Regions from separate parts of the Sinanaerobacter sp. ZZT-01 genome, predicted to be linked through region 2. Evidence: riboswitches for the same ligand, from Rfam matches in the RefSeq annotation. Region 2 holds a riboswitch; each other region holds the start of a gene.
The links. A riboswitch is a leader RNA that binds a small molecule or an ion and turns the genes downstream of it on or off. The one in region 2 is predicted to bind cyclic di-GMP.

Region 1: another riboswitch for cyclic di-GMP. It lies ahead of U5921_RS05150 (methyl-accepting chemotaxis protein); the one in region 2 lies ahead of flgC (flagellar basal body rod protein FlgC).
Region 3: another riboswitch for cyclic di-GMP. It lies ahead of U5921_RS01770 (RNA polymerase subunit sigma-24); the one in region 2 lies ahead of flgC (flagellar basal body rod protein FlgC).
Region 4: another riboswitch for cyclic di-GMP. It lies ahead of U5921_RS02400 (sigma-70 family RNA polymerase sigma factor); the one in region 2 lies ahead of flgC (flagellar basal body rod protein FlgC).

Annotation. Positions count from the first base shown of each region.
Region 1 covers NZ_CP141728.1:1,029,791-1,037,230, forward strand. Annotated here, with positions in the region: gene U5921_RS05130 (MATE family efflux transporter) at 1-77, shown strand, start outside; gene U5921_RS05135 (ATP-binding protein) at 245-442, shown strand; gene U5921_RS05140 (4Fe-4S binding protein) at 443-1,033, shown strand; gene U5921_RS05145 (ArsR/SmtB family transcription factor) at 1,079-1,408, shown strand; cyclic di-GMP riboswitch class II at 1,516-1,599, shown strand; gene U5921_RS05150 (methyl-accepting chemotaxis protein) at 1,626-3,362, shown strand; gene U5921_RS05155 (glutathione peroxidase) at 3,403-3,936, shown strand; gene U5921_RS05160 (hypothetical protein) at 4,047-4,259, opposite strand; gene ppaX (pyrophosphatase PpaX) at 4,392-5,039, opposite strand; gene U5921_RS05170 (Tex family protein) at 5,059-7,323, opposite strand; gene ytvI (sporulation integral membrane protein YtvI) at 7,339-7,440, opposite strand, start outside.
Region 2 covers NZ_CP141728.1:59,942-67,381, reverse strand. Annotated here, with positions in the region: gene nspC (carboxynorspermidine decarboxylase) at 1-57, shown strand, start outside; gene U5921_RS00365 (lytic transglycosylase domain-containing protein) at 270-956, shown strand; gene U5921_RS00360 (GGDEF domain-containing protein) at 988-2,055, shown strand; cyclic di-GMP riboswitch class I at 2,189-2,273, shown strand; gene flgC (flagellar basal body rod protein FlgC) at 2,499-2,951, shown strand; gene fliE (flagellar hook-basal body complex protein FliE) at 3,008-3,310, shown strand; gene fliF (flagellar basal-body MS-ring/collar protein FliF) at 3,340-4,905, shown strand; partial or broken gene fliG (flagellar motor switch protein FliG) at 4,895-5,899, shown strand; gene U5921_RS00335 (FliH/SctL family protein) at 5,993-6,805, shown strand; gene fliI (flagellar protein export ATPase FliI) at 6,840-7,440, shown strand, end outside.
Region 3 covers NZ_CP141728.1:351,655-359,094, reverse strand. Annotated here, with positions in the region: gene U5921_RS01775 (S-layer homology domain-containing protein) at 1-1,447, shown strand, start outside; cyclic di-GMP riboswitch class I at 1,470-1,557, shown strand; gene U5921_RS01770 (RNA polymerase subunit sigma-24) at 1,902-2,396, shown strand; gene U5921_RS01765 (sensor histidine kinase) at 2,674-3,945, opposite strand; gene U5921_RS01760 (LytTR family DNA-binding domain-containing protein) at 3,970-4,692, opposite strand; partial or broken gene U5921_RS01755 (helix-turn-helix domain-containing protein) at 4,803-5,003, opposite strand; gene U5921_RS01750 (hypothetical protein) at 5,301-7,301, shown strand.
Region 4 covers NZ_CP141728.1:499,212-506,651, reverse strand. Annotated here, with positions in the region: gene U5921_RS02435 (helix-turn-helix domain-containing protein) at 1-139, shown strand, start outside; gene U5921_RS16180 (YbaK/EbsC family protein) at 569-742, opposite strand; gene U5921_RS02425 (hypothetical protein) at 927-1,676, opposite strand; gene U5921_RS02420 (LysR family transcriptional regulator) at 1,977-2,858, opposite strand; gene U5921_RS02415 (LysE family transporter) at 3,044-3,622, shown strand; gene U5921_RS02410 (epoxyqueuosine reductase) at 3,724-4,752, shown strand; gene asd (aspartate-semialdehyde dehydrogenase) at 4,847-5,932, shown strand; cyclic di-GMP riboswitch class I at 5,950-6,039, shown strand; gene U5921_RS02400 (sigma-70 family RNA polymerase sigma factor) at 6,458-6,907, shown strand.

The DNA of each region.
Region 1 (7,440 bases), 970 kb from region 2:
TGACCTTATTTTTATCCGCCTACTATTATAAACGAAACCATTGTGCCATGTTTCCCAATTCGTGTACTGATTCATAAAATAAAGCTTTATTCTTTAAGAAACTTCTTAATGAATAAGGTCAAATTAAATAATTCCCTATCTTCTTTCCAGAAAAAAAATTTTGTCAATCTTGTAAAAATGATTGACATTTTTTATAAATATTAATATATTAGTATATACTAATATTCTAATAAGGAGATTTATTATGGCAAAAAAAATAGCTTCAATTTCAAATGAATGTGTAGCGTGCGGAAGCTGCTTAAAGGTCTGCCCGCTTCACGCAATTTCTATTTTTAAAGGAAGTCTGGCAGTCATAGATGATTCAAAATGTGTGGGCTGCGGCAAATGTCAAAAAGCTTGTCCTGCGTCCGTAATACATATTGTTGATAGAAAGGAGATATAAATGAGACAACAAAAACATTGGTATGATTACCTCTGGATCGTAACAACCATCTATCTGATCTTGGGATTTTTCAATATTCTCTTTGCATGGATTGGCATCCTCTGTTTTATCCTGCCGCTCTTATTTGCGCTGATTGGAGGGAATAAACATTATTGTAATCACTACTGCGGCCGTGGCCAGCTCTTTGCACTCTTAGGCAATCAGCTTCACTTGTCCGCTCACCGATCCATTCCGTCGTGGATTCGCTCAAAATGGTTCCGATATGGTTTTTTGCTTTTCTTTCTGACTATGTTTGGAAATATGCTCTTCTCAACCTATCTGGTATTTTCCGAAGCACGTGGATTGAAAGAGGTCGTTACTCTATTTTGGACATTTAAGCTTCCTTGGGAATGGACTGACGTTTCAATTGTTTCTCCTTGGGTTGCACAATTTTCTTTTGGTTTTTACAGTTTGATGCTGACATCTGCTCTGCTGGGCTTAATCACTATGGCATTATATAAACCACGCTCTTGGTGCGTTTATTGCCCTATGGGAACTATGACACAAGGTATTTGCCAGCTGAGACATAAAGCGACTAAGGGTACTGAATGATTCACAGTCCCATATATAAATTTTATAGAAAGAGAGGAACAAAAGATGAATGAAACAGACAGTAATGTGAAGACTAAGCGTGATGTATTAATGGCAGAGGAGAACTTGACCCGTGTAACAGAGCTTCTTAAAGTTCTAGCTAATGAAAACCGCCTTATGATTTTATGCATCCTCATGGAGAGCTCTCTCAGTGTCAGTGAAATCGGAAATCAAGTGGCGCACATTACGCAATCAGCACTTTCTCAGCATCTTTCGGTACTAAAAGCACACGGCATTCTCAGCTCAAAAAAAATAGGTCAGAGCATCTTTTATTCCATAAGTGACCACCGTGTAGAGGCCATTCTTCAAGTTCTGAAAAGCTGCTATTGCTGTTGATCTTGCATTAATAACAACTAATTCAACACCAATTCAGATTTTTTAAGCAACTTTTTTCGTTTATGCTTTGGAAAAATGGGTAAACTTTCTAATAGCAGAACAGCTATTGAGAATAAGGGGATTATGAAGTGCATATTGTATGTGGGCATCTTAATATGTACGGAGTCAGTGATGCAACCCACCGTATCTCAAAAATGGAATAGAGGAGAATACACTAATGATCAAGAACACAACCATCAAAGCAAAGCTTGTACTTATTTTCAGTTTTCTTATTTTTACAGCCGTCTTTATTCAAGGACTCATTTCATTTATCGAACTGACAAAAGCCCATAATTCAGCAATAACTGCGGAACAGCAAAAGTTTGATTCTGTCATAAAAACCAGTATCGAAAATCTAATCAGCGTATTAGATGTGAATCACCAAAGGTACTTGGACGGTGAAATTACACATGATGAAGAAATGGAAGCAGCCAAGCGAATTGTCCGTGACACTCGATACAATGGCGGGGAAGGTTATTTCTGGGCTGACTTAGAAAACGGTGACTGCGTGGTACATATGAATCCTGAATACGAAGGGCAGCAGCGATATGACGCAAAAGACCTTGAAGGAAATTTTTATATTCAAAGTTTGATTCAGGCGGGAAATGAAGGTGGAAATTACACGGAATTTTATTTTACAAAACCGAACCGAGAAGGCAGTTTTAAAAAGCGTGCATTTACAGAAAAATATGAGCCTTACGGTTGGTATATCAGCACCGGAAACTACTATGAAGACATCGAAAAAACAATCAGCCAATATCAGACTGCGAAACGCATTTCCCTGATCGAAATGATTGCATTCAGTATCATTATGGGTGCACTGGGAACGTTCATATTAACCGTAATTGCCGGCAAGATAACAGACCGATTGAAAAGTATCACACAGCGTCTGAGCCTGCTCAGTCAGGGGGACCTGCATTCTTCGGTCCCTGAAATAAATACCGGAGATGAACTGGAGACCTTGTCCATTGCAACAAAACAAACCATTGACAACCTGAGCGATATCCTTTATGACATTGACACTACGATGAAACATTTCTCAGATGGGAACTTCATCTTAGAATCAGCAGCAAATTATCAAGGGGATCTATCTGGAATCAATGATTCCATACACAAATTTTCTATCAATATTTCCGAAACATTGGCACAGATTAATACTTCATCCGATGAAGTTTCTCGCGGCTCAGTTCAAGTATCAGCAGGCTCTCAAACTTTGGCACAAGGTGCGACAGAACAAACTTCTGCTATACAAGAGCTCTCTTCCTTTGTTAATGACATGACACGCAACATTCAACAAACGTCAAAGGATGCGGAAGAAGCAAAGAATATTGCAGAAGAAGCCAGCATATCTTCTGCTCAAGGAAAACAGCAAATGCAAAAAATGATTGAAGCTATGGATAAGATCAGTTACGCTTCCAGTGAAATCGGAAAAATAATTAAGAACATTGATGATATTGCATTTCAAACAAACATCCTCGCTCTAAACGCCGCAGTGGAAGCAGCACGTGCCGGTGAAGCAGGAAAAGGATTTGCCGTTGTTGCGGATGAAGTACGCAACCTCGCAGGTAAATCCGCAGAAAGTGCAAAAAATACATCGGAACTCATTGAGCATTCCATGTCAGCCATTTCCAATGGAACTGAAATTGTTTCTGAAACTGCCGATTCCTTAAACAGTATCATCTCAAGCTCTGAGAAATCTTCCGAAGTGATTCAGCATATTGCAGACGCCGCAATTGAGCAGGAGCAAGCTGTTATTGAAGTCAATACCCGACTCACGCAGGTTTCTGAGGTCATTCAGCTAAATAGTGCCACTGCGGAAGAAAGTGCTGCGTTAAGCGAAGAAATGTCCGCTCAGGCTTCTATTCTGAAGGACTTAATCCAGCATTTCAAGTTTGATGAAAAAAATGCAGTTTAATGCATTTAAATAAATTAGAAATAGAAAAGGAGAAAATATTATGAATGTATATGATTTTACTGTTAAGAACAATCAAGGAGATATGGTATCACTATCTCAATACAAAGGAAAGGTTCTGCTGATTATTAATACTGCAACCAAATGCGGGCTAACACCTCAGTACGAAGCAATCGAGAAACTATACCAGAAATTCCATGCAGAAGGCTTAGAAATTCTTGATTTCCCTTGTAACCAATTCTTGGAGCAAGCCCCGGGAAGCGATGAACAAATCGAAGAATTTTGCACAATCAACTACAACACCACATTCCCACGTTTTTCTAAATTAGATGTCAATGGCAAGGATGCCGATCCACTATTTGTCTGGCTGAAAGAGCAAGCACCTGAAGATCTCGGTGATGAAGAAACAAAAGCTTTTGAGAACAAAGTCAAAGATCTGAAACCACTTGAAAAAAGCGGAGATATTAAGTGGAATTTCGGTAAATTCCTGATCGACAAAAGTGGAAATGTAAAAGCCCGCTACTCCCCGGCTTATAAACCAGAACAGCTCGAAAAAGAAATTGAAGAACTTCTTTAACTGAATTAAAAAATACCTTGTGCAGACCTCATATTCACGCAAGGTATTTTTTTAATTCGAACCATAATTTCTCATACCTCTTAAAGAAGCAGAGCTGAGTATGAATGTGTCTAACTCTCTGAGTTTTCCTTCTCATTTTTAAAAAATCTTTTTAAGAATTGTATGATAGCGGCAAAGCCCCAAATGTATATGTAGTCTGGGATAATTCCATATAAAGCCTTATGCACATCACCTAAGCTGAATGCCAAGTTCACTATAAAACTCAGCAGACAGATTGCTGCATTCGCGCAAATAAAATAAAGAATCACTTGTTTTCCTTTCAATTCTATTCAACTCCTCCTTCTTCTTACGGATTCTATAAACTGAAATGACTCCTATAAATAATTAAAGCAATCCTCAATTTTATGAAGGGTAACAAATGTTTATATCATATAACTTTTATGATACAAACCTATCTATCTTAAAATGGTCCATAACTCTTCCGCTTTTTCAATCACATGTTCCGGTTTCACATCCTGAAGTTTGCTCTGTGCATCCGTCGCCATAGCCCAGCTGACTAAAACAGCTTCTACGCCTGCATTTTGTGCACAAAGAACGTCAAACATGCTGTCTCCGATCATTATAGTTTCCTGTGGTTCAGAATTCAATTTTTCTAATGCAATCCTTATGGGTTCCGGGTCTGGCTTGTGCTTATTTGTGTCATCTGCTGTCACAATGGTATCAAAGTATCCAATCAAACCATATTTTTTCAATCCGATTTCAGTGGAATTTCTTAATCGTGAGGTAACAACACCTAACTTATATCCTTTCTGCTTCAATCCTTCGATTAATTCTTTCATTCCAGGAAATAATTCTATCAGTTCCCGATAATGCTCAAACTGGTAGCTGCGATAAATCTCTATCGCTTTTTCCGTATCAAAATCCGGAAGAACGCGCTCCATCGTAATACGAAGTGGTTCTCCAAAGGTTTCTAATATTTCCTCTAAAGATCGCTCTCTCCCTTCTAAAGTTTGAAACGTATGCTGCCATGACTTTATGATGATATCGTTTGTATCCATAATCGTACCATCAAAATCAAAAAGTACTGTTGTTTTTTTCTTCATCGATTCTTCTCTTTTCTTTCTACCATTTCATTGTCAGCGAGACCTTTTGTTTCTCATGGTCAATACCTAAAATTTTCACTTTCACCGTATCGCCGACTCCAACCACATCCATAGGATGCTTAATAAATTTATTGCTCATCTGAGAAATGTGAACCAGGCCGTCGTTCTTAATCCCAATGTCCACAAATGCGCCAAAATCAACGACATTACGTACCGTCCCTGTCATTTCCATGTCGATTTTCAAGTCATCTATACTTAACACATCATTTCGGAACACAACAGGCGGCATCCCTTCACGCGGATCTCTTGCCGGTTTTTTTATTTCACCTACAATATCGGTTAAGGTCAAAGCTCCGATGTTCAAATCTTGTGCCATTTTTTCGATGCTCTTCGGTAAACTCTTTTTTGCCTCTTTGGGCTCGGTCTTTAATGCGGCTAAAGCTGCAAGTCCTTTAAGGTTGCCGTTTTGTGGTTTTTTACGTTCAGCCGGATATAATTCAATGATCTTTTCTTCAATTTGATCGGCTCCGCCTTTTCCAATCTCTGTCTTTTCAATTCCCAGCTTGTCCAGCATTTTTTCTGCCGATTCATAAGATTCCGGATGGACTGAGGTAGCGTCGAGCGGATTTTCTCCGTCGGAAATGCGCATAAATCCAGCACACTGCTTAAATGCTTTTTCTCCAAGCTTCGCAACCTTCATTAATTGTTTCCTGTTTTTAAAACGACCGTTTTCCTCTCTGTATGCCACAATATTTTTGGCAATTCCTGAATTAACACCTGAAATATAGGAAAGCAGCGAAGGGGAAGCGGTATTCAAATCAACGCCCACACGGTTTACACAGTCCTCCACCACATTAGACAAAGCTCCATTTAAAAGTGTTTGATTGATATCATGTTGGTACTGTCCTACACCAATATGCTTTGGCTCAATTTTGACAAGCTCTGCCAAAGGGTCCTGAAGTCTTCTTCCGATTGACATCGCTCCTCTTGTCGTTACGTCTAAATCCGGATATTCTTCTGTAGCAAGCTTTGATGCTGAATATACCGAAGCTCCGGCTTCATTGACAATCGTATAATGTAAGTCTTGTATTCCTTGCTCAGCAAGCTGACGAATCAAATCACTTACAAAGATTTCCGTTTCTCTTGAAGCCGTTCCGTTTCCAATTACAATAATATTTGCTTTAAATTTTTTAATCAAAGCGGTCAGTGTCTTTTGTGCTCCTGCGATGTCTTTTTTCGGTTCTGTCGGATAAATCGTGCCATAGGCTTGTAATTTTCCTGTCTCGTCCAACATAGTGACTTTACAGCCTGTACGATATCCCGGATCAATTGCTAATACTCTTGCACCATTTACCGGCGGAGTCATCAGCAGTTTTTCTGTATTTTTTGCAAAAACTTTAACTGCATCCTTTTCGGCACGTTCCGTTAAAAGGTTTCTCATCTCCCGCTCAACGGAAGGTGCCATCAGCCGTTTATATGCATCTGCTATTGTATCACACAGCAAGTCCGTAAAAATCGATTTCTCATTCGTGATTACTTTCTCCTTTAAATACTCATGAACCGCTTCAACCGGCGCTTTCACTTTTACTTTCAGCTTCTTTTCCTTTTCCCCTCGATTGACAGCCAACACACGGTGATTCGGCATCTGGGAAATTCGTTCAGAATGTTCATAATACATATCATAAACTGTGCTTTCCTCTGCATCAACTGCTTCTGAAGTAATTTGTCCCTTCTCAAATGTCATGCTCCGCACTTCAGCGTTATAGTCTGGATCATCTGCCACAATTTCTGCTATAATATCCATCGCTCCCTGCAAAGCATCTGCAATAGTTTCTACTCCCAAGTCTTCATTTATAAACGGTGTAGCTGCATCCTCCGGCGTTCCGCTTTCCAGCTGCTGCGCCATCAGGATAACGGCTAAAGGTTCCAGCCCTTTCTCTCTTGCCTTTGAAGCTCTCGTTGCTTTCTTCTGCTTAAATGGTTTATAAAGGTCTTCCACTCTTTGCAGAACTTCTGCTTTCAGAATTTCCTCTTTTAATTCCTCAGTAAGCTTCCCCTGTTCTTCAATCAATCGGATGACTTCCTGCTTCCGTTCATCTAAATTTCTAAGATAGGTCAATCGCTCATCTAAATCTCGAAGTACAACATCTGTTAACCCTCCGGTCATTTCTTTTCGATATCTTGCAATGAACGGTATGGTGTTCCCATCATCAATCAGGCCCACCGTAGCCTCCACTTGAGATTGTTTTAAATGAAATTCCTGTGCTAACTTTTCCAAAATCATGACACTAATGTCTCCTTACTTAAATAAATGTATTTTCTCGCTGTCATTTAAATTTTTAACAACGATTAGAAGAAACGGCAATATAATCAGGCCCAAAGCACCAAAGAGCTTTACACC
Region 2 (7,440 bases):
GATATAAAAGTCATTAAGACGTTTGGATATGAAGATTTTAAAAGTCGTCTCAGTTAAATCATTAGAGAAAGCTCAGAATAAAAAAATATGGGCTTTTTCTATAATTAGATTAAGGAATTCTTGTAAAAGAAATAATAATAAGCTTATTTGTTCATGTAGTATTTTGCTTTATATTGTAGAATTGTGTTATAAAATGAATAAAATTAGTTGCTCTTATATCTCAAAAACGGTAAGATAGAAAAAGTTAAAGTAAGAATCAGGAGAAGTGTATGAGTAAGGTAATTAATTTTGCAAGTATAAATGATACAGCAGCAGTCAGAGCAAAAGAGCGGGATAAAAAAGTGCCTTCCAATTTTCAAAATTTCTTAGAGAAAGAAATGGGAGCATCAGATGGTAAAGAAATTGATTTAGACTCTATCTTTGAACGTGCGGCTGAAGAATATCAAGTTCCGCTGAATCTTTTAAAAGCGGTAGCAAAGGCGGAATCCAATTTTAATACACAAGCAATTTCAAGATGCGGTGCACAAGGCGTAATGCAGTTAATGCCGGAGACTGCTGCGGCACTTGGAGTAAAGGATGCTTTCGACCCGGAACAAAATATTTTCGGCGGGGCAAATTACTTGGCGCAGAAGTTAAAACAGTATAGTGGAGATATCAATTTGACTTTAGCTTCATACAATGCCGGAAGTGGAAATGTTAAAAAATATGGCGGCGTTCCCCCATTTAAGGAAACACAAAATTATATAAATAAAGTAATCGGCTATATGGGAGAAAACGTGGCGGCAAGCAGGACATCAAGCAGAATATCATTTAAAACAGGTGATGCAATAGAAATGGATTCGTTAGAGCAGATTTCGTACAGCGAGTTACTACAGGCAATGCTGCAAATCGACATTCTTAGTCAAAAGCTTGGAAGTTTGACCGAAATAGGAGACATGAATGATGGAGCGGAATAACAGGTGGAATTACACTCTGGAGAGAAGAAGGATGCAGATCTCAAACCTTTTTTGGGGTATTGTGTTGATTGAGTTTCTTACCGAGTTATCTGTTTTTTCTGTTTTAAAAATGCGATATGCTTTTAGCGAAAGTGTTAATGAATTCCAATATTTAAGGCAGTATGTTTTTACTCCCTCATTCATTAATCTTGTATCTGTTTTTTTCTCATCTGTCTTTCAACATTCGAAAAATAGGACTACGGATCAAAAGAATGATGCGGTTTTATTTACTGGAATCGTAATGTGTTTTGTCATCACCTATTTTCACGATACCGTATTTATTGTGTATGCAATCTATGTCATACCGATTATGGTGACAATATTATTTGGTGAATCGAAAAAGACGAGAATCGTCTTTTTCAGCAGTATGTTTTTTTCTTCTGTTAACTGGCTGCGTTCCTTTATTCATATAGGAGGGGCATTGGAACTTTTTTTTATTAATTTAACTGCATTTTATGCTGTTTTGCTTGCAGCCTATCTGATCTGCCAAGTTTTGATTTCCTACAATAAAGAAAATTTGATTTATTTAAAATCCGGTCATCGGCTGCAAGAGAGCCTGCGAGAACAGGTTAAGCAGGATCCTCTTACCGGTCTTTATAATCAAAATACATTTTTTTCATATATTGAAACAGTATTAAATGAGGATACACCTAAGGGAAAAGCGACAACACTTGCTATTATGGATTTGGATGATTTTAAAAAGATTAACGATACGTATGGACACTCTACCGGAAATGAGGTCTTAACAAGCCTATCTAAAATGCTTCGTATCTTTTTTTCAGAGGAGAATGAATTTACATCACGTTATGGAGGTGAGGAGTTTGCAATTTTATTTCGAGAGACAACGAAAGAAACGGCAGCAGAAAAAATTGATTATTTTCGCAAAGAGTTTTCAAGATTATCTTTTTCTTCGATGAATAATGAGAATGTTACTTTTAGCGTCGGTGTTGCCCAATCGAATTTTTTAAGGGACAGTCCTGATGATTTGTTCGACCGTGCAGATAATGCATTATATCAAGCAAAAGCACTGGGAAAAGACAGAACGATTGTTTTTACATAGAATTAACAAATTTTACATAGAATAGAAATTAATTTTGGAAAAATCCCATTTAATTTGTAATAATTTAGAATATATTGACAAAATAGATCGAATATGATATATTATTTTACAAATAAAATATTTGTCAAGAATTTCTCGACAAAGGCAAAACTGTTGAAAAGCAGTGACGCAAAGCTATAGGGTCTAAGAGCATACGCTTATGACAGCCAGTTTCCGAAAGAAAATTTTTATCAAAGTATGGGTTGCAATTTGGTAAGGATTGGAGCTTTTTTTTGTTTCATTAAAAATTATTTATTAAATATTGACAATAGGAAATGTAGGAATGCCTATTGTAATAAAGTAGCGAAAAATGTAAAATAATATTAATAAATAATTAACAAAAAGTCATTTTTGTAGAAATATTGGTAAATTTTATGATTTATTGTAGAAGGATGGTGGATGATTTGGCATTTTTGAATACTTTGAATATTAATGGTTCTGCTTTGACTGCTCAGCGACTGCGGTTGAGCATCATTTCAGAAAACTTGACGAATCGAGATACGACAAGAACAGAATCAGGAGGTCCTTATAGAAGAAAGACGGTAGCGTTTGAAGCAATTGAAAAAGGGGATTTTAAATCTTTGATGAACCGAGCACTGGGAAAGCAGCCGGCATCAGGAAATGGTGTGGGTGGTGTGCGTGTGAGCGAGATTATTGAAGATGAGTCACCTTTTAAAACCGTTTACGATCCAACACATCCGGATGCAGATGAGAGAGGTTATGTAAATTTACCAAATGTAAATATTTTACAAGAAACAATAGACGCAATGAGCGCTTCACGTTCTTACGAAGCGAATGTCACGGCAATCAATGCCGTTAAGTTAATGGCATCAAAAGCCTTAGAGGTTGGTAAATAAACATTCGCTATAGTAATAGATGAAATGTGATACGAAAAAGCGAATGGAGGAGAAAAATGTTTATTACACCGATGCAACCGCTAAATGGAATGGGGAAAATGCCAGAACTGGAAACAGAGAAAGAAGCGGTGTCTGGCGGCACCCCATTTAAATCAATTTTTGAAAATGCAATTAATAATGTAAGAGAAACAGAAGATCAAGTAGCTAGAGACACCGAAGCTTTGGCGTTGGGGGATGTGGATGACCTGCATACCTTAGGGATTAATTCTACAAAAGCCTACCTTTCCGGAAGGCTGTTAGTAGAGATGCGAAATAAAGCGCTGGATGCCTATTCGGAGTTGATGCGCATTAACTTATAAAAATTAGAAGAACGAATGAGGAATGGCTTTTGCGTGATAAATTTGATAAAATAATAGAACAGATAAAAGAGATTAATAGTAAATTGAGCAATAGAAACCGTTATATTATCATAGGAAGTGCTGTTGCGATTTTTGTGTTCGCAATAATCTGTACGATATTGTTGAATTCAAAGCCATATGACACGATGTTTACCGGAGTGAATCAGCAGGAAGCGTCGGAGATTGTAACGGCTTTACAGGAATTAGATGTCACTGCAAAATATGATAAAAATGGTAATGTTTCTGTACCTAAAAAGCAAGTAGATGAATTAAGAGCGAAGCTGGTTATGGAAGGGTATCCGAAGAGCGGGTTGACCTATAACACATTTTCATCAAACGTGGATATGATGGCAACGGATTTTGAAAAAAATACATATAAAATTTATGAACTCCAAGACCGTTTGGCATCTACAATTCGTTTATTTGACGGTGTAAGTGATGCAGTAGTAACAATTGCGGTCGGTCAGGATCAAAAATATGTTTTGGAAAAAGAAAAAGTAGAGCCGAGTGCGAGCGTAGTGATTATAACAAAAGGTGATACTTTAGATAGTGAACAGGTACAAGGCATTCAAAGATTAGTTGCAAGAAGTATTCCGGACATGCAGCCGGAGCAAGTTCTTATTACGGATAGCACGGGAAGAGATCTGACTTCTATGTACGATCTTTCGCAAACAGGTTCTTCCAAACTGAAATTAGCTTTAGAACGGGATATGGAAAATACGATACAGAACAAAGTTCTGCATAATTTAACCCTTATTTTCGATGAGGACTCGGTTCGTGTAACGGCAAAATGCACGATGGACGTAGATAAAAAAATAAAAGAAATCATCACTTATCTGCCAAGTACAGATGATCAAAAGGGGATTATTTCAAAAGAGGATAACGACGTTGAAATCATCGGAGAAGGTACGGCATCTGCCGGTGTTGTTGGAACGGACAGCAATGCACAGGTTCCGGTTTATCCGAATATCACAACTGACGGAAATGAGATTTATTACAAGGACAACAAGTCTTTTGACTATTTGGTAAGCAAGGTAAAGGAGCAGATTCAAAGCGATTCTGGAGTTGTATCAGATTTAACCGTAGCAGTTGTTATCAATACAAAGCAGCTAAGCAAAACGGAATTGGCAGAGATTAAACGGTTAGTTGCTACGACTGCAGGAATCGACACGGAGATGGCAGATGAAAAGGTCGCTGTCTTTAGAGCAAGCGTTACAGAGGATACTGTGCCTGCAAGTGGCTTGCTCAGCACGTTGGGAAAAAGCAAGGTTGTGCCGATTGCAATTGGAATTCTAGTATTCCTTTTGATTGCAGGACTGATTGCATTCTTTATTCTAAGGCGGATTAAAGCGAAAAAAGAAGCAGAAGGAGTTGCTTTGGAAGAAGGAACTAATGAAAATAATGATATAGATGAATTGATTAAGCTGGATGAATTGAAACAATCGAGAGAGCAGGAATTAAAAGGTGAGATTCGGGAATTTGCGGATAAGAACCCGGAAATATCAGCACAGCTTATCAAAACTTGGCTAAAGGGAGGCGATGGAAATGCCGACTGAGTTGACGCCGGGGCAGAAGGCAGCTGCCGTAATCATTGCTTTAGGAGCAGAAAAGGCATCAAAAATTTATAAGCACTTGAGTGAGGATGAATTGGAAATGCTGACCGTTGAAGTTGCAAGACTTCGTAACTTATCCTCTGAACAGACGGAAAGTGCCTTAGATGATTTTTATAAATTATGTTTAACACAAAAAGTAATAACGGATGGGGGACTGGAATATGCGAGAACCATACTTGAAAAAGCATTTGGCTCGCAAACAGCAAATTTTTTGCTAGAACGTGTTACAAAGACCTTAAAAGTTCGCTCTTTTGAATTTATTCGTAAAACCGATAGTAAAAACTTGATTGCGATTATTCAGCATGAGCGACCGCAGACGATTGCACTGATTTTATCTTATGCAAGAGCCGATCAGGCAGCAGATGTCATTGCGGAACTTCCGAAAAGAAAACGGTTAAAAGTGGTTGAGTGTATCGCTAATATGGATAGCACCTCTCCAGATAACATTAAGTTGGTAGAAAGTGTAATGGAGAAAAAATTTGCTTCTGTTTTATCTACCGATTTTGCACAGATTGGCGGCGTAGATTATATCGCAGACGTTATGAACCATATGGATCGCAGCAATGAAAAATATATCTTCGACGAATTGGGCAAAAAAGATGCGAAGCTTACGGATGAAATTCGAAAGAAAATGTTTGTATTTGAAGATATTGTGGTACTGGATAGTATGGCGATTCAGAAGTGCCTTCATGAAGTGGATTCCCACGATCTGGTATATGCACTCAAAGGTGCGGCAAAGGAAGTTTCCGATGTTATATTTGCAAATATGTCCTCTCGTATGGCAGAGACCGTCCGGTCCGATTTGGAATATACATATAATGTAAGAGTTCGTGATGTGGAAGAAGCGCAGTAGCGCATTGTAGGTGTTATTCGCCGCTTAGAAGAAGAAGGTGAAATCGTTGTCTCAAAGGGTGGTAAAGATGAGATTATTGCTTAATTTCATTCTATGAATGAAATGCACGAAAACGAGGGGGTGTAAAAACTGAAAGTAGATAAGTATGAATTCTTTCAGTACTTTGAAAAAAATGAAATGGAAGAGGAAACACTGACGGATGAACCGAAAGAGTGTGAAGACACCGATTCTAGTGATGAAGAAGCAAATAAAGGTACTTTGGAAAAGGAAGAGACACGAGCAAAAGAAAAAACAGAGCAAATAGATGGGCAGGCCGATATGAAAGCTTGGCTGGAAGAAGCGTCAAAAAATGTGCCGCAGGAAATGATCGAGCAGGCAAAGCAGGAAGCAGATGAAATCATGAGAAAAGCTGCAATGGATGCAAGTGAAGTGATGAATGCCGGACGCCAAAGAGCAACAGAATTACAGGAAGAATCAAAAGCACAAGGCTATCAGGCGGGCTATGATGCGGGCAGAAAAGAAGCATTACAAAAGGCAGAAGAAGAATATAAGGAAGAATTAAGGCAGAAATATATTGCTCTTTTAGAAGGTGCCTATGCTGCTAGCTTGCAAATTGATGAGAAGAAAAAAGAGATGCAGCAGCAATATTTAGAGCAAATGAAAGAGATGGTGCTGACTATCGCAGAAAAAGTGATAAATGTAAGTTTAAAATCCAGCGCAGAGGTTGTTGAACGTATGATTTTATATGCGCTGGAGACAAGTGGTTCTTATCAATGGGCAAAAGTTCGAATTGCTGCTGAAGATGCAAGTAGAATGCAAGAAGCAGGGGTGGACTTGGAGTCGGCCCTAAAGCATGTGGCAGACAGAGTGAAAATTGTTGTAATTGATGATGCACCTTCAGGAACCTGTTATGTTGAATTCCCGGATCAGATTATTGATGCGAGTGTACAGTCCCAGCTTCAAAACATCCGCACACTGACCGCAATATAGAAAATTAGGAGGACCAATCTTGTTTTTTCAGGAGATGACCAATTTAATAAAAAAATCAGAGACGATCAGTCGCATTGGCAAGATTGAAAATGTCATAGGCATGACGATCGAAGCTTCCGGCAGTAAAGCTGGCGTCGGAGATATCTGCATGATTAGCGATGGTGGCAAACATGAAGTTATGGCAGAAGTAGTTGGATTTAAAGATGAAAAAATACTTTTGATGCCATATGCAGAGCTAAGCGGTATTGCTGTAGGAAATTATGTCAGGAATACATTCCGAAAATTGCAGATACCTGTCGGGGATTTTTTACAGGGTCGTGTCATTGATGCACTTGCAAATCCAATTGACGAATTAGAGGATTTTCCAAAAGGGGAAAAATATACAGTAGTAAACAAATACATCAATCCTCTAACGCGTCCGCCGATATCACAGCGTTTAGATTTTGGAATGAAAGCGATTGACGGTCTGACTACCATTGGAAAAGGGCAGAGAATTGGTATCTTTGCAGGCAGCGGTGTCGGCAAGAGTACTCTGATGGGAATGGTAGCTCGAAATGGTAAAGCGGATATTAACGTTATCGCCTTGGTTGGGGAACGAGGCAGAGAGGTTCGGGAATTTATTCAAAAGGACTTAG
Region 3 (7,440 bases), 290 kb from region 2:
TGCAAATGGAATTTCTGTTGAGTTGAACGTAACCATGCCAAAGGGCACAGCTTCCTTGACAGCAACCCTTACCCGCAGCTCTTTGGATAGCCTTGTAAGAGCCGGAGTCAGCAGTCTTGAAATCAACGGCTCCCTTGTACAGGTTAGCTTTGATAAAAAGGCGCTGGCTGAAATCCAGAAGCAGAGCAGTGGTAATATCAGTATTGCCATTGCACCAAAGACAAACCTTTCTGATGCGGCCAAAAAGATGATCGGCACAAGACCGGTCTATGACATTACGGTAGGCTATGGAAGCGGAAAAACAGTATCCAGCTTTGGCGGTGGAATTGCAACAGTATCTATTCCATATACGCTGGGCAAGAATGAAGCAGTCGGTGGTCTGTATGCGGTCTATGTAGACGCAAAGGGTAATGCAACCCGCATTGCAGGCTCTGCCTATGATGTAAACAGCGGCTGTGTTATTTTCACAACTACCCACTTCTCGCAGTATGGTATCGGCTACACTGCACCGACAGCAAAATTTACAGATACCAGTACCCATTGGGCAAAGGAATCCATTGACTATGTGGTGGGCAGAGGGCTGATGTCCGGAAATTCGGAAACAACATTTTCACCAAATTCCGCTATGGCGCGGGGAATGTTGGTAACAGCCCTTGGCAGACTAGCAGGAGTGGATACAAAAGCCTATACAAAGAACAGCTTCACAGATGTAAAAGCAGACAGCGCCTATCGTCCGTATATTGAGTGGGCGTACAGCAAGGGCATCATTCAGGGCATCGGAAACAGCCAGTTTGCTCCAGACAGGGCGATTACCCGTGAGGAAATTGCGGTAATCTTTGCAAACTATGCAAAGGCAACCGGCTATACGCTGCCAATCACCCGTGAAGCAAGCAACTACGCTGATGCTTCCGGTATTGGAAGTGCTTACAGAGACGCTGTAAAAGCCATGCAGCAGGCAGGAATTATGATGGGCGGCAGTGACAATAAGTTTAATCCAAAGGGAAATGCCACCCGCGCCGAGGTTTCCTCCATGTTAGGTCGTTATATCAAGCTGACCATCAACCCTGCCACAGCGCAGGGCTGGGCGCAAAACGATGCCGGACAGTACCTGTACTACAAGGATGGCAAAGCTCTAACCGGCACACAGACCATCGACGGTGTGAAGTATTTTTTCAACACCGATGGTACGCTGAAAACCGGCTGGGTCAAGGATGGCGATAACTGGCGTTTTTATTCCGGTAAGACAATGTTAGTCGGCTTTTGGGATCTTGGTGCAAACGGAAACAATAAGACCTATTACTTTACTAAGGACGGTCTGATGATATCCGGTAAGTGGCTTGAGATTGACGGCAAATGGTACTATTTCTATACCGACGGCTCCCTTGCCAGAAGCACCAAAATCGACGGCTATGAGATTGATAAAAACGGAGTGAGAAAAACAAAGTAACCGACATTTCTAAGAAACAGAATTGAATTAAGGGCAAACCCATCAAAAGATGGGGACGCAAAGCCGAGGGTCTAAGGCGCACATTGTGCTATGATAGTCTGGCTGCAAAAAACTGCAAAGAGCCTGCTCTCTATTCTAAGGGCAGGCTCTTGTCATAAGCAGTTTTAGCTGAATTATTTGAAGTACAATCCCTTTTCGCTATGCGCCATAGCGAAAGGGGTAACCACATGAGCATTCCAAACTTCCATCCTTTTCGGGGTTGGAAATAAAGACGGCGCACGACAAATTCATATAGGCAAATACAAAAAGACAGCATTTTGCTTTTACAGGCAGAGTGCTGTCTTTTTGTATTTGACAAAGTTCCTGCGGATACGACATTTTTCAGCTTTTCACTGCCGTGGTCCTCCCTCCGATTTGTTTCGCATTTTAGCAAAACAGATCGGAGGAAAGGAATATGAAGAATTATAAAGATAGTGATTATGCACTGAATAAGTTCAGTGAGGGAATTGTGTACCGCTTTGCCGACCGTATCGTGGAAATTACATTGGAGGACTACCTTTCGGAGAATCCCGGCAAAACCGCAGAGGACTTTCTGGAACTGAAAGCCCTGTCAGATGAAATCTATCATCAGCAGGTGATAGATGAGAATCGGACAAGCCGTTTGAATGTCAGTATCAATGGCTTAGAGGATACGGAGGCGCTTGCTACGGCTTCTCTTGATGTAGAGCTGATACATAAAAAAGATACTGAAAAGGCCATAGAATCCGCCAGACAACTTCTTGACAGCGGTGGATTAACAGAAGTTCAGCGGCGGCGGTTCCTGTTGCATTTCTTTCAAGGGCTATCCTATCGGCAAATTGCAAGCTGCGAAGGAGTGCATTTTACTTCTGTACATGAAAGTATAAAAGCAGCTACGGCAAAGTTGCAAAGTTTTTTTGACATTGGGTAACCTAAACGGTAAACAGCGAATAATTGTTGTCTGTTGATACATGTTGCCCACTTCACCACGGTTTAAAAATGTCCTTATGATACCGTGGAGAAAGTCGAGGGGTTAAGGTCATTAGGAGGCTATGGTAGTCTAACTACAAAAATCACAAGAGCCTGATCTCAAAATAGAGAGCAGGTTCTTGCTGCATTTTACAAATATCTTTGATATCAGGCAGAGCTTTTGCTATGAACGATGGCCAAAAAGCACAGTGTGAGGACTTAATAGATAAAACAATCTCCTATGCAGTAGCCTGAAAAATAAACCACCCATCCTTAACCGAAAACTGAAATACGCCGCCATGCTTTTCCACGATATGAGCTATACTTTTTGTGCCAAAGCCATGCCCCTGCTCTTGTGATATTGGAAGCCCTTGTTGAAATATCGGCTCTACGTGATAGCTGTTGTGCAGATCAATGCACAGCTTATTATTTTTGGAATACATACGCAGCCGGATGATGCGTTTGTTGCTGTCAGGTATCTGTTCACAGGCATGGATAGCATTTTCCAAAGCGTTTGACAAGAGCGAGCAAAGCTCAGTATCGCTAAAGGGAAGCAAATCAGGCAGTTTTGCATCCACCGTCAGCATGATTTCCGCTTGTTTCGCTTTCGCGGCGAAAGCGGACAAAATCAGGTTGACGGTTTCGTTTTCACAAAAGCGTGTGGGCGTGATGGCATCCATGTCGGACTGGGCAGTTCGTAGGTACTCTTTAATCCCCTCGATGTGTTCCTTGGAGGCCAACCCCTGTAAAAGCGCAAAATGATGGCGCATATCATGCCGATAGGATGCGGCGTTCTGCTGTAACTGCCGCAGAGAAGCAAATTCTGTCTGCGCCAATCTAAACTGCGCATCCAACATATCCTTTTCTCTTTGAAGGCTTGCCTGTTTTTGTGTCTCAGCGTAGTAAAGGATCACAAACACAAAATAGAAAACAGAGATTGTTGAGGGCATGAACTGTACCGCCCACTCGGTGCCGCTGTAAAGCACATCGGTGTAGATGGCGGTCACATAGTCAAACAGATAGTAGAAAAGTGGGACTCCGCCTAAAAATAAGCAAGATTTAGTGGACTTCTCCATCAACTGCCGAACAGATCCGGCCACATATCTTTTCAAGAAATAATAGGCCAAAAACACGAATGCTATGTAAAAAATATGGTCTGCAAGTCTGCTGTCCAAAGCGGCTCCTGCAAGGAAACCAAACCAGCGTGGTGCTTGACAGCAAAGATAACCGGAAAGCACGCTGACAACGGAGATGAGCCACGGACGTTTATAGTATAAAGAGAATATCACAATCAGCGGCAGATGGATAATCAGCGGATACAGCTTTGATGTCAAATCTAAGCCCAAAAGCCACCAACTGGCGGTTTGAACGAAAAGGAAAATGACACAGAGCAAACCGATAGTGAACCTGTTTTTCTTTGTGGGTTCTATTCCCGCAAAGAGAACAGTCACCATGATGCCAAAGACCAGAGAAACCCCAAATCGTAAGAGTCCGATCACTGTTACTGCCATTGAAAAATACCTCCCTCCATTTTCTTATTCCCCTTCCATTTGATAATTCAGATATTGCTGCTTAATCTCCTTTGCCTTGCCCTGTGCGACAGGAACAGCGGAAAGGGTCTGTAAGGTGATCTGATGGTTTTCGATGGTATCCACATACTGCATATTCACAAGAAAAGAGCGGTGAGGTTTGATAAAACACCCATATTTCAGCAGGCTATCGCAGACAGAGGAAAAAGGCTCCGTACATTCGACCACCTTGCCGGAGCGCAGATGATAGAGGACGTTTCTGCCGATGACCTCGGCAAAAGCCAAATTGGAGATCAGTATTTTTTGAATCCCCTCGTTGCTCTTTACGATGACCGCATCCTCTTCTTTCGCTTTGATTTGTTCCAGCAGCTCATCAAAGGTGAAGAATAGCTTCTCCTTTGAAATTGGCTTGAGTACATAGTTGATGGCTTTCACCGAATAGCTTTCCAACGCAAACTCAGGTGATGAGGTAAAGAATAAAATCGGTGCGGTTTTGTCAAAGGTGCGAATTTCCTTTGCCGCATCAATGCCGGTAAAGCCCGGCATCATAATATCCAGACAGTATATATCAAACCGCTTTCCTTTTTCCAAGGCCGAAATCAATTCAAATCCGTTTGGAAATACGGCGTGTTCACAGTTTAGATGTCTTGATGTTCGGTACAGGTCTATAAGCTGTACCATATTGGATAGCTCGTCAATATTGTCGTCGCAGACCGCAATTTGCAGCATAAGCACCCCTCCATGTTCTATTAGACTTCTTCGGAAACTCTCGCAGGCTCTCCCTCCTGCAAATCGGGTCGCTGCCGATTACCGGGTTCAGATTTTATAACGGAATTTTCATCAGGAACATACTCCATGATGTCGCCGAAATCGCAGTCCAAAACACCGCAAATCCGAACCAAAATATCCACGTATATGTTTTCATCCTTCGATATTTTCAGCAGCGAACCGCTGCTAATACCCGCCGCCCTGCACAGTTCGCCTTTTCTTATTTTTTTGTCGATCATCAGTTTGAATAATTTGTTATAACTGACACCCATAACACGCCTCACGTCCCTCTAAAAGTCGAAAATCATTTATACAAATAATGGATTACAGTATATCATCAAATTATGACAAATACAAGATAAAATTCGTGTGAACTCGTCGATTTTTGTGTGATGTTGTGTTGCTCCACATCTAAAAGTAAAAAAGACAGGAGCGTGATTTCCTCCAAAATCATGTTTCATGTCGAAAAAATCATGTTTCATGCAGCGGACAGTTTTGCAAAGAGATTTCTGATAGATTGAACGTGGAGAAATAAATGTTATTTCGTTCAATCAAAAAGGAGGAAAACTATGAAAAAGCAATTTATGGGCATACTGCTCACTCTGTGTATGGTGCTTACCCTACTGCCGACAACGGCGTTTGCGGCGGAAGCTGTGACCATACTGTCTTACCCCGCAAAGACCGAATATACGGTTGGCGAGGGATTTGACCGAACCGGGATTAAAGCGGAGGTTACAATAGGCGGCGGGAAAAAGGACATCTCAAGCGAAATCAGTTTCAGAAATTCCGGAAACGCGACGTTAGAACAAGGTACGGTATTCGCATACACTGCGGGAAAGCAGGAGATTACCCTGCGGTGGACGGCTCCGGGCGAAAAAACGAGCCAAATCGTGGGGAAATATACAGTTACATCAACCGGCACATATGTTCCTCCCACGCAGGCTGCACCTATGCCAAATGATACTACTTATAAACTGTATGATGCGATGGACAACGGTTGGTACAGCATCCGTCTGGGCCCCATTGGCGGTGGCGGTGGCGGTCTGATGTACGCCGGTGGGAACGACACTTTTATCAATATCGACTCCGCAGGCAAGGCATTCTTACGCACAGGGGGAAGGGCCACGAAATTTTATGTTGAGAAAAAGCGCGTTGTAGACCGTGACTGGACTGAGATAACCATAAAAATGGCGGATGGGCGATATTTGGGAATTGCGGGCGAAACAGATAACAGAGCGATGTATAAAGTCGGGACGAACCCGGTCTACCGTGCAAAGCCGGATGGCGACATTGTCGGGGAGTTTCCATCAGGCACCATTCTTGAAGTTACCGAGATCAAGGGCGACTGGGCGAAGGTGAAGCATGAAGGCCGAGAGTATTATATGTGGGCTGCTAGACTGACAAAAGTGAATGCGGGCGGCACGCGGGTAGCGGCTGTAGGTAACCCTTATCTATGGCAGATATCCTTCGGCAACAATGTTGCTATGCGTCCCTCCGAGAATCCTAAAATGATGGTCCGTCCTGCGGAAAAAGGATATCCAGACGGAGCGGGGGTTGTCCTGTCCGAATACATCGCCAACTATACCGATATAACTTTTGAGGACTGGAGCATACCCATCAGCAATGCTGAAATGGCGGGGTTCTTCTGGGATGCGTTCAGTATTTTAGGATACCATTACCCTGCAGAAGGTCCGAAAGATTTGCATGAGAGTTTGCGCAAAGAAGGGGGGCAAGCTGAGGAATTCAGGGGCAGTATTGTGCTTTGTTACGCTTGGGGTGTCTTTACTGATAAAAATATGAATTGGAGTGCGAATCCCACCTACGGGGAGTTTACCTCTTACTTAATTAAGCTCATGGACTATAACAAAAGCAGGAACAGTCCTAAATTTTCCGCTTTCACCAAGGACACCATCAAGAGCTTTGCCATCAGCGGCGACACAAGTGCAAACGCCAAAATAACATGGGAGCAGGCAGCGGCTCTCCAATACAAAACCATCCATTGGGCGGCAGCAGAACATTTGAGGTTAGGTGAATGGAGTGGCCTTTTAGATAGGGTGGAATCGCTCATTTCGGCCGTGCCGAGGAACCTAACGTCCTCTGGGAGAGCATCCGGACAGACCCCCGCTCCGGCGCCGACACCCACCAACACCGTTACGGCAACACCCACCAACACCAAGTTTATGTTAAACGGTGCGGAAGTCGCGCTGCCCGCTTACAGCATCGGCGGCAACAACTACGTCAAGCTGCGGGATGTGGGCGCGCTCCTGAAAACACGCTTTGATGTGCGTTTTGAGGATGGCAAGGCAAAGCTGTATAACCATGCGGCATACACCAAGACGAGCGGCGAGCTTGCCGCAATCGGCAAAGACAGTAAAAATGCTACACTGAGTACCACAGCCTTTGTATGGGGTGACACCGGTGCGGCGGTGACGGGGCTGACCGCCTACACCATCGGCGGCAACAACTATATCAAGCTGCGGGACATCGCAAAGCTGTTTGACTTCGATGTGGACTGGCGCGACGGCAAAGCGTGGATTGAGCCTGACGTGTCGCCCTACACCGAGGACTAATTGCACCGCCTACACTTTACAAACCAACCCCCAAAATCATGTTTCATGTCGAAAAAATCATGTTTCATGCAGCAGACGGTTTTCTGTGGCAGGGTTTTGATAGAGTGAACGCATGGGACTTTGCCCTATACAACCCAAC
Region 4 (7,440 bases), 440 kb from region 2:
ACTGAACTTATCCCGCAGCACAGTAAAACGAGCCCTTACCGACTTGGAAATACAAGGTTATCTTCGCAAGGAACAGCGGTGGAGGGAAAATGGTGGCAAGAGCAGCAATCTCTATTTTTTGATTGCCCAGACGCAGTAATAAGAAAAAGGCAGACTGTTCCGCCAAGGAGCAGGTCTGCCTTTTGGGTGGACTGTGGCAGGGGTCACGATGAACCATGAAGGTTAAGCCCCCCACTCTAAAAGATCTAAACTCCAGAAAAAAACATAGGAGTTATATGGATAATTGCTGAGTGAAGCGTTGCATCTATGCAGGATAAAGAACATCGCAGGAAGGTGGCTTGAGTGATTGCTTGTTTTTCTGAAAGTTCAGTTTGTTAATTTCTGAAGCAGAAACGGGTAGACGTAGTTACGGCATTATAAAACTTTGCATACATGCACTCATTCGATTGCATGTCCGTATTGAAATATCTCATCCGGAGATAGCTCAATGACATGACATGGGCTTGCGCAAGCCGGAAACAAAGTATCATATTGCCTGACTGAGATATCAATATAAACAGAAACAGCATCAGGAATAGCGAAGGTAGATACGCTGCCCAATCCCCGCATTGCCTGCCATAACCAACATCATACACCAATCTTCTTTGCGCAGAGTCAGGGTTTTTGCTATTCTTGAAGGTGCAACGCCAATGGTTTGTGCCGCTTCCTCGACTGTGGCGCAAGAATCACTGAATTCTTTGATTCGGTCACTTATACCAAGATTAAAAAATATTCTTTTACAATTTAAACTGTCATAACAACCTCCGTAGATTTATGATTTTAATATTTTACCGCAAGGCAGTTGCAGCAGCAAAAGTCTGCAGATTTGTTCGGCGTAGCTAGAAAGCCTGGGTGGAATAAAAACAGAAGAGGATAACGCCATTTGGCTATTCAGCAAAAGGTGGTTCATTTGCTATGGCACGAAGAATATCTCCCGCGACATCTACTTGCTCCTCAGTTCCGGATATACCAATCCAGCAGCAGCCCTCGGCACCTTTAATTCCTCCCGCTGCAATGAGTTCTGCAGAAACGCCGGTTAATAATTTGATCGCTTCTAATTCTGTAATAATGGTACCGCTAACTGGCAACATCCGTAAACCAGTGGAAGTCGGATCATTTAATTTGGCAGCGATTTCCCCGATGTTTCCGAATATCCGTTTTTCCAAGCCTACCGGAATAACCAGTTCTGTGCGCCTTCCGACAACAGCGGGCAGTATTGCTGCGCTGGTACCAAGGGCAGGATTACCAATTTGAATACCTGCCAGTTTTCTCTCAGGATCTACAGCATTGGCACCTTTTAAAATGATGTCATGCTGCCCTAAGAACGAAGCGACATCAAAAATTGTCTTCCCTTTTTGCCAAATTCCTTTTTCAATAACAATATCGGATTCGGAGTAATTTCCAGCTGTCGCTTTTTTATCAGGGCCCAAGTTAATGCCTCGCATAAACGACGCTTTTGAAAAATCTCCCGCTTGTCCAATTCCAGACAGAAGCTCTTCTGCAATGTACCCGTTGGTACTCCCTGAAATGATGACAATCGTGTGGTTCTCCAGTGCATCCTTGATTTGCGGTAACGACACGACAGCCTTAGCAATCAGTCGTTTACCTGCGGGTATTGTGAGCATATACTGTTTCATATCTTAATCTCCTTTATGTTTTTTCTAATAAGGATTTCCATCGTAATATTTTTATCGAAGCTTTGACTTAAAAACTTAGCTAAATATTGCTACAATTTGTTTTTAATGTTTATTGCAAATAAAATCCTTGTCAGTTAATTTTTCATTCTATCTTAGGTTGATATATTTGTTGTTTTTCTCAGTAATGGATTTATCTACAGGTAACGATCAGTTCATCATATTTCAATTCTGTAATAATTAAGCAGGAATAGCTAGTCATATCAACAGCAAGAGTAGGGGTGTTAATAAATTATTTAATGGCTATTTTGTAATGCATAAATCTATAAATGCTTGCATAAGTGGACTAATCCATTTGTTCTTATGATAACCGCATACAGCAGAGATTTGTGCACCGGATAAATCTGTTGGGATTTCCACCAATTCACCGCTGTCAAGTTCTTCTTGAACGGAAAATCTGGGGAGAAAGGATATGCCTACAGTGCTCTTAACTAAATTTTTAATTGTAGGAATACTCCATAATTCAATTGTGTGGTCAAGAAGAATAGATTTTTCACATATGTACCGTTCAAAAATCTGCCTAAAAATACAATTAGGTTCATTGATGATGAAAGATACAGGAATTTGTTGGTCAGGAGTGATAAAATCCGGATAGATTTCCTTTGTTTCAGGAGAAGCAACTAATATGACTGGAAATATTCCCATTGGCTGGGTTATTAAATTAGAACCATACCCACCTACGTCTTCATAAAATACCCCTATATCAAGAGTTCCATTTATAAGCTCGTCGCGAATGTCATAGCAGTTCATGGAGCGAAGGAATAGACGTGCACTAGGAGCTTGCTGATGAAATTCCTTGAGAATTGACGGCATTTTATAACATAACTGTGTTTCTGCAATTCCTATATGTAAATCGCCTTGACATTCTGCTAAGTCATTTTCAAAGTAACGCATTCTATTGATAGATGTAAGAACATCATCTACATATGGTAAAAGCTGCTTTCCAGCTTTCGTCAATACCATACGGCGACCGATTTTTTCAAAAAGTTTTGTTGATAATTCTTGCTCCATCTGTCCCATCTGAAACGTAATAGTAGACTGCGTATAATTAAGTTTTGCTGCTGCTTTTATGAAGCTACCTTCCTCCACAATTGTCTTAAATGTATTAAGATATTTGAAATCCAAAATCATCACCTCACTAATTATTCAAAAATACTGAACTCTAAATTCGAATATTTCAATTTGAATGAACTTTATTTAAATGTTATCATAGCACTATGAGGACATAAATGCAATAGCGTATTTATGAATTTAAATGTCTTGAAATGCTGTATACATACAGTAAATTTCACCTTTGGAGGGTACATATTATGAATTTTTCAGCTTTTTTTTCTTACACATTTTTAACAGCCTATACGCCTGGCCCCAATAACATTATGTCTATGACAAATGCTGGGCGCGACGGATTCAAACGCTCTATTCCGTTTTTTGGTGGAATTTTTTCTGGGTTCGTTATAGTAATGTCAGCCTGTGCTGCCTTTTCTACGTTGTTGTACGAGTATATTCCTTCCATTAAGCCGGCAATGATTTATATAGGAGCGGCTTACATTCTTTATTTAGCGTGGACAGTATGGAGGGACAAGCCACATAAAAGTAACGGCATAACACATGCTAATTCTTTTTTATCGGGAATGCTCCTCCAATTTGTTAATATAAAAATCATTCTGTATGGAATTACTGCAATGTCTTCATACGTTTTGCCACATTACCACGATATAGCTACAATTGGGATGTTTGCATTACTGCTTGCAGTGATTGGCACCTCTGGCTGTCTTTGCTGGGCTGTTTTTGGTGCGGTTTTTGAAAACTTATTTAACAAATATCGAAAAGCTATCAATGCAATTATGGCCTTATTGTTAGTATATTGTGCCATTTCATTATTTTTATAAAAACAGGAGACATTGCGTTATAGCAAATGAGGTAATGCTTCGAAGATACCATCGATTTGTTTAATGGGTGAGACAGCGGTCAAGGAAGGTATGAATCTAGGATGGAGATAGCACAGTTAATACGCCAAAAGGCTCTTAAGCTTGGTTATGAAAAATGCGGCATTATTCCCGTTGGTATGATGTCTGAATATGAAAACAAATTAAATGAGCGAACACAAAAGATACCGGAGTCACAGCCCTTCTATCAAGGGCAGCAGCGCCTTGTAAAATTTAAAGAGGAGTTTCCTTGGGCTAAATCTGTTGTGGTCTTGACGGTACCATATTCGAAATATCATGTTCCAGAATCAATGAGTGGGAATATTGCAAAAAAGTATTTATTAGATACCCGCATTGATGAAAATACAAAAGAATATCAAAATAGTGTGGAATTGGAGCAATATATAAGAAATCTTGGAATGAGAACTTCCACCAACCGAAAGTTCGGTTTAGTTGGGCTGCGCTGGGCAGCTATGCAGGCCGGACTTGGTATTATCAGGAGAAATAATTTTTTCTACACCGAATCTGGCTCGTATATTAGTATCGAAGCATTTTTGACTGACTATGAAATGAAACTGGTTGAAGAGCAGAAACTTTCACCTTGCCCCAATAACTGTGACCGCTGTATTAAGGCTTGTCCTACCGAATCGCTGTGCGGAGCGTATATGATGAATCCATTGAAATGTGTTTCTTTTTTAACGACCTTTGGAGGAAGAGATCTTTTAAAAGAGTCTTTAGCCACACAATTTGGGGAGTGGATTTACGGCTGCGATGTTTGTCAAGATGTATGCCCGATGAATCGTGGAAAATGGATAGGAAAAGAGAATTTTCCTCAATTAGAAGCGCTGTCAGACATTTTAACTGCAGAAAACATTTTAAAAATGGATGAGAAAACCTACAAAGAGAAAATTCAACCCAAATTTTTTTACCTTACTCCAGATGAGTTATGGAAGTGGCAAGTAAACGTACTAAACTATATGAATAATTATTTTGATAAAAAATATAAGTCCTCTATTATAGAATCCTGTAATAGCAATTATTCCAAAGTACGGGAAATGGCAACCGCCATATGCATCAAAAGAGGACTTAAATAGAATTATTAGAATTTATTATAAATGTAATTGTATAAACTATTTTCATTTCATAAAAATTAATAATGTGTTAATGCGTTTATAGGAGGGAACTATTATGGCTGATAAAATACGAGTTGGTATATTAGGTGCTACTGGTACCGTGGGACAAAGATTTGTATCTTTGCTTTCTAATCATCCATGGTTTGAAATTTCTGCGCTAGCTGCCAGTGAACGATCTGCTGGAAAAACGTATCAGGAAGCTTTGAGAGGACGTTGGAGCATGGACACACCTCTATCGGAGCGGTTAAAATCTATGAATATCTATAATATTTATGATATAGATTGTATTTCCAATCAGGTGGATTTTGTGTTCAGTGCTGTTAGTATGCCAAAGGAAGAAATTAAAGTAATTGAAGAAGAATATGCAAAACATGAAACACCTGTTGTTTCTAATAACAGCGCTCATAGATGGACGGCAGATGTGCCGATGATTTTACCGGAAGTTAATCCGCATCATTGTGAATTAATTATAAAACAGAGAGAGCGACTAGGCACACAGCGGGGATTTATTGTTGTAAAACCAAATTGCTCTATTCAAAGTTATACCCCTGTATTAACAGCATGGAGAGAATTTGAACCATTTGAAGCGGTGGTGACGACATATCAGGCAATTTCCGGGGCGGGTAAAAATTTTAATACGTGGCCTGAAATGATTGAGAATATAAATCCGTTTATCCCAGGTGAAGAAGAAAAAAGCGAACAAGAGCCTTTGCGGATATGGGGCGGTATTGAAAACGGATTAATTGTGCCAGCAAGGGAGCCGAGAATTACTTGTCAGTGTATTCGCGTTCCTGTTTTGTATGGACATACTGCTGCAGTATTTCTTAAATTTCGCAATAAACCAACAAAGGAGCAATTAATTAATAAGCTCTTGGAATTCAAGGGTGAGCCGCAACTCATGAATTTGCCCAGCGCACCAAAACAGTTTATTCAATACCTCTATGACGAGAATCGACCGCAAATTAATTTAGATGTAAACTACGAAAATGGTATGGGAATAAGCGTTGGAAGAATCCGCCCAGATAGTATATACGACTGGAAATTCGTTGGACTTTCCCATAACACCTTACGTGGTGCAGCTGGGGGCTCTGTTTTATGTGCTGAACTACTTACGATGAAAGGCCTCATTGGAAAGCATTGAGATAAAAATAACTTGAATACAATTTAGGGCAAACCCATTGAAAGATGGGGGCGCAAAGCCACAGGGTCTAAGGTGCTTTCAAGTACTATGATAGCCTGGCTGCCAAAAACCGCGCAGGAGCCTGCCCTCTTTATTGGGCAGGCTCTTGCTCATTTTATCGGCTTTTGACGGAATATTGGTGTATCGGGATACAGGGCTTTTGCCGCTCTCCATAATAAAGGAGGACACTGTATGACCCCATGTCCCTTTTGTTTCGGGAGGTCAAACTCATGACAACTCTTTCCGGACACAGCACCCGATATTCACACAATTTCATATCCGGAAACCTATAAAGTCAGTATTTTGCTTACAGCAACGTACTGACTTTTTTCTTTCGACAAGAAAACAGATACAACGACGGAATTTTCCAAAAATCAGATACCGAACTGATACCTTAAATGTAAGTAAGATAAAACCACACTGCCGCTCCCCGCCGCTTGTTCTTCATTCATTGATTTTAAACATCATGAAATGGAGGACAAGCCTATGGCTATACATAAAAGGAGAATTAATTACCGGGCAAAATATCCGGATGTAAGTGAATCGATCATTGAAGTGCTTGAAAAAAGCGACCGTAAGATGGAATACCAACAGTACGATCTGAAAGTGGAGCGCTATCAGATAGATTATACTCGGCTATCTGCCACATGGATTCCCAGCAGAGAGGATTCCTATGAGCGTTTGACTGATGAAAATCGACAGTTTGCATCAGAGGAAGAAAGCGTGGAGGATGCCGCCATCAAGGCCGTATTGATTGAAAAAATGTTATCCAGCCTGAAACTACTCACGCCAGAAGAACAGGAACTGATCACAGAACTGTTTTTCAATGGAAAAAGCGAAGAAGCCTATGCGAAGCAAATTGGGATTTCGCAGAAAGGAGTTAACAAGCGAAAACATAAAATTCTGGACAAGATTAAAAAAATAATGAAAATTTAAAAGTTTTTGGTTCTAAACCCCCTTACTGGGCGTGGAAGTAAGTGAGGGGGTTTTTCTATTTTCCCTTTTGCTCCTTGAAAATTTCATATCCGGCAGCATCAATACATGATCTGTCCAGCCGTGTGAAAAGCGGCAGCGACCTTGACGGGCGCGCCAAAACTGCCTGCGGATTGGATAAGGTGGTATATATACCGCCTTATCCGTCCGTCGAACCGATGGCATCGAAGGTGACGAGCGAGAACGCCCGGTCATAAAACAGCTTGTGGTGAGCTGTATCGCAATGAAATGGACAGTGCTAACGCTACTTCCGCCCAGCCACAGACATCGCAATGGGGACGGCTCGCAGAGATCCTGGGAGAGGTGAAATTCCTATGAGGCCCGCTTAACCGGCAGGTCGTTGCTGTTGCCGCCCTAGCTTCGGGAAGTAGTGTCAAATAGAAGCGTAGAACCAAAATGAAGAACAAGCAAAATATCTCATTTTAGAGACCATGCGGCGGGACAATTCTGCCCCGCCGCATTCCTGTGAAATGAAA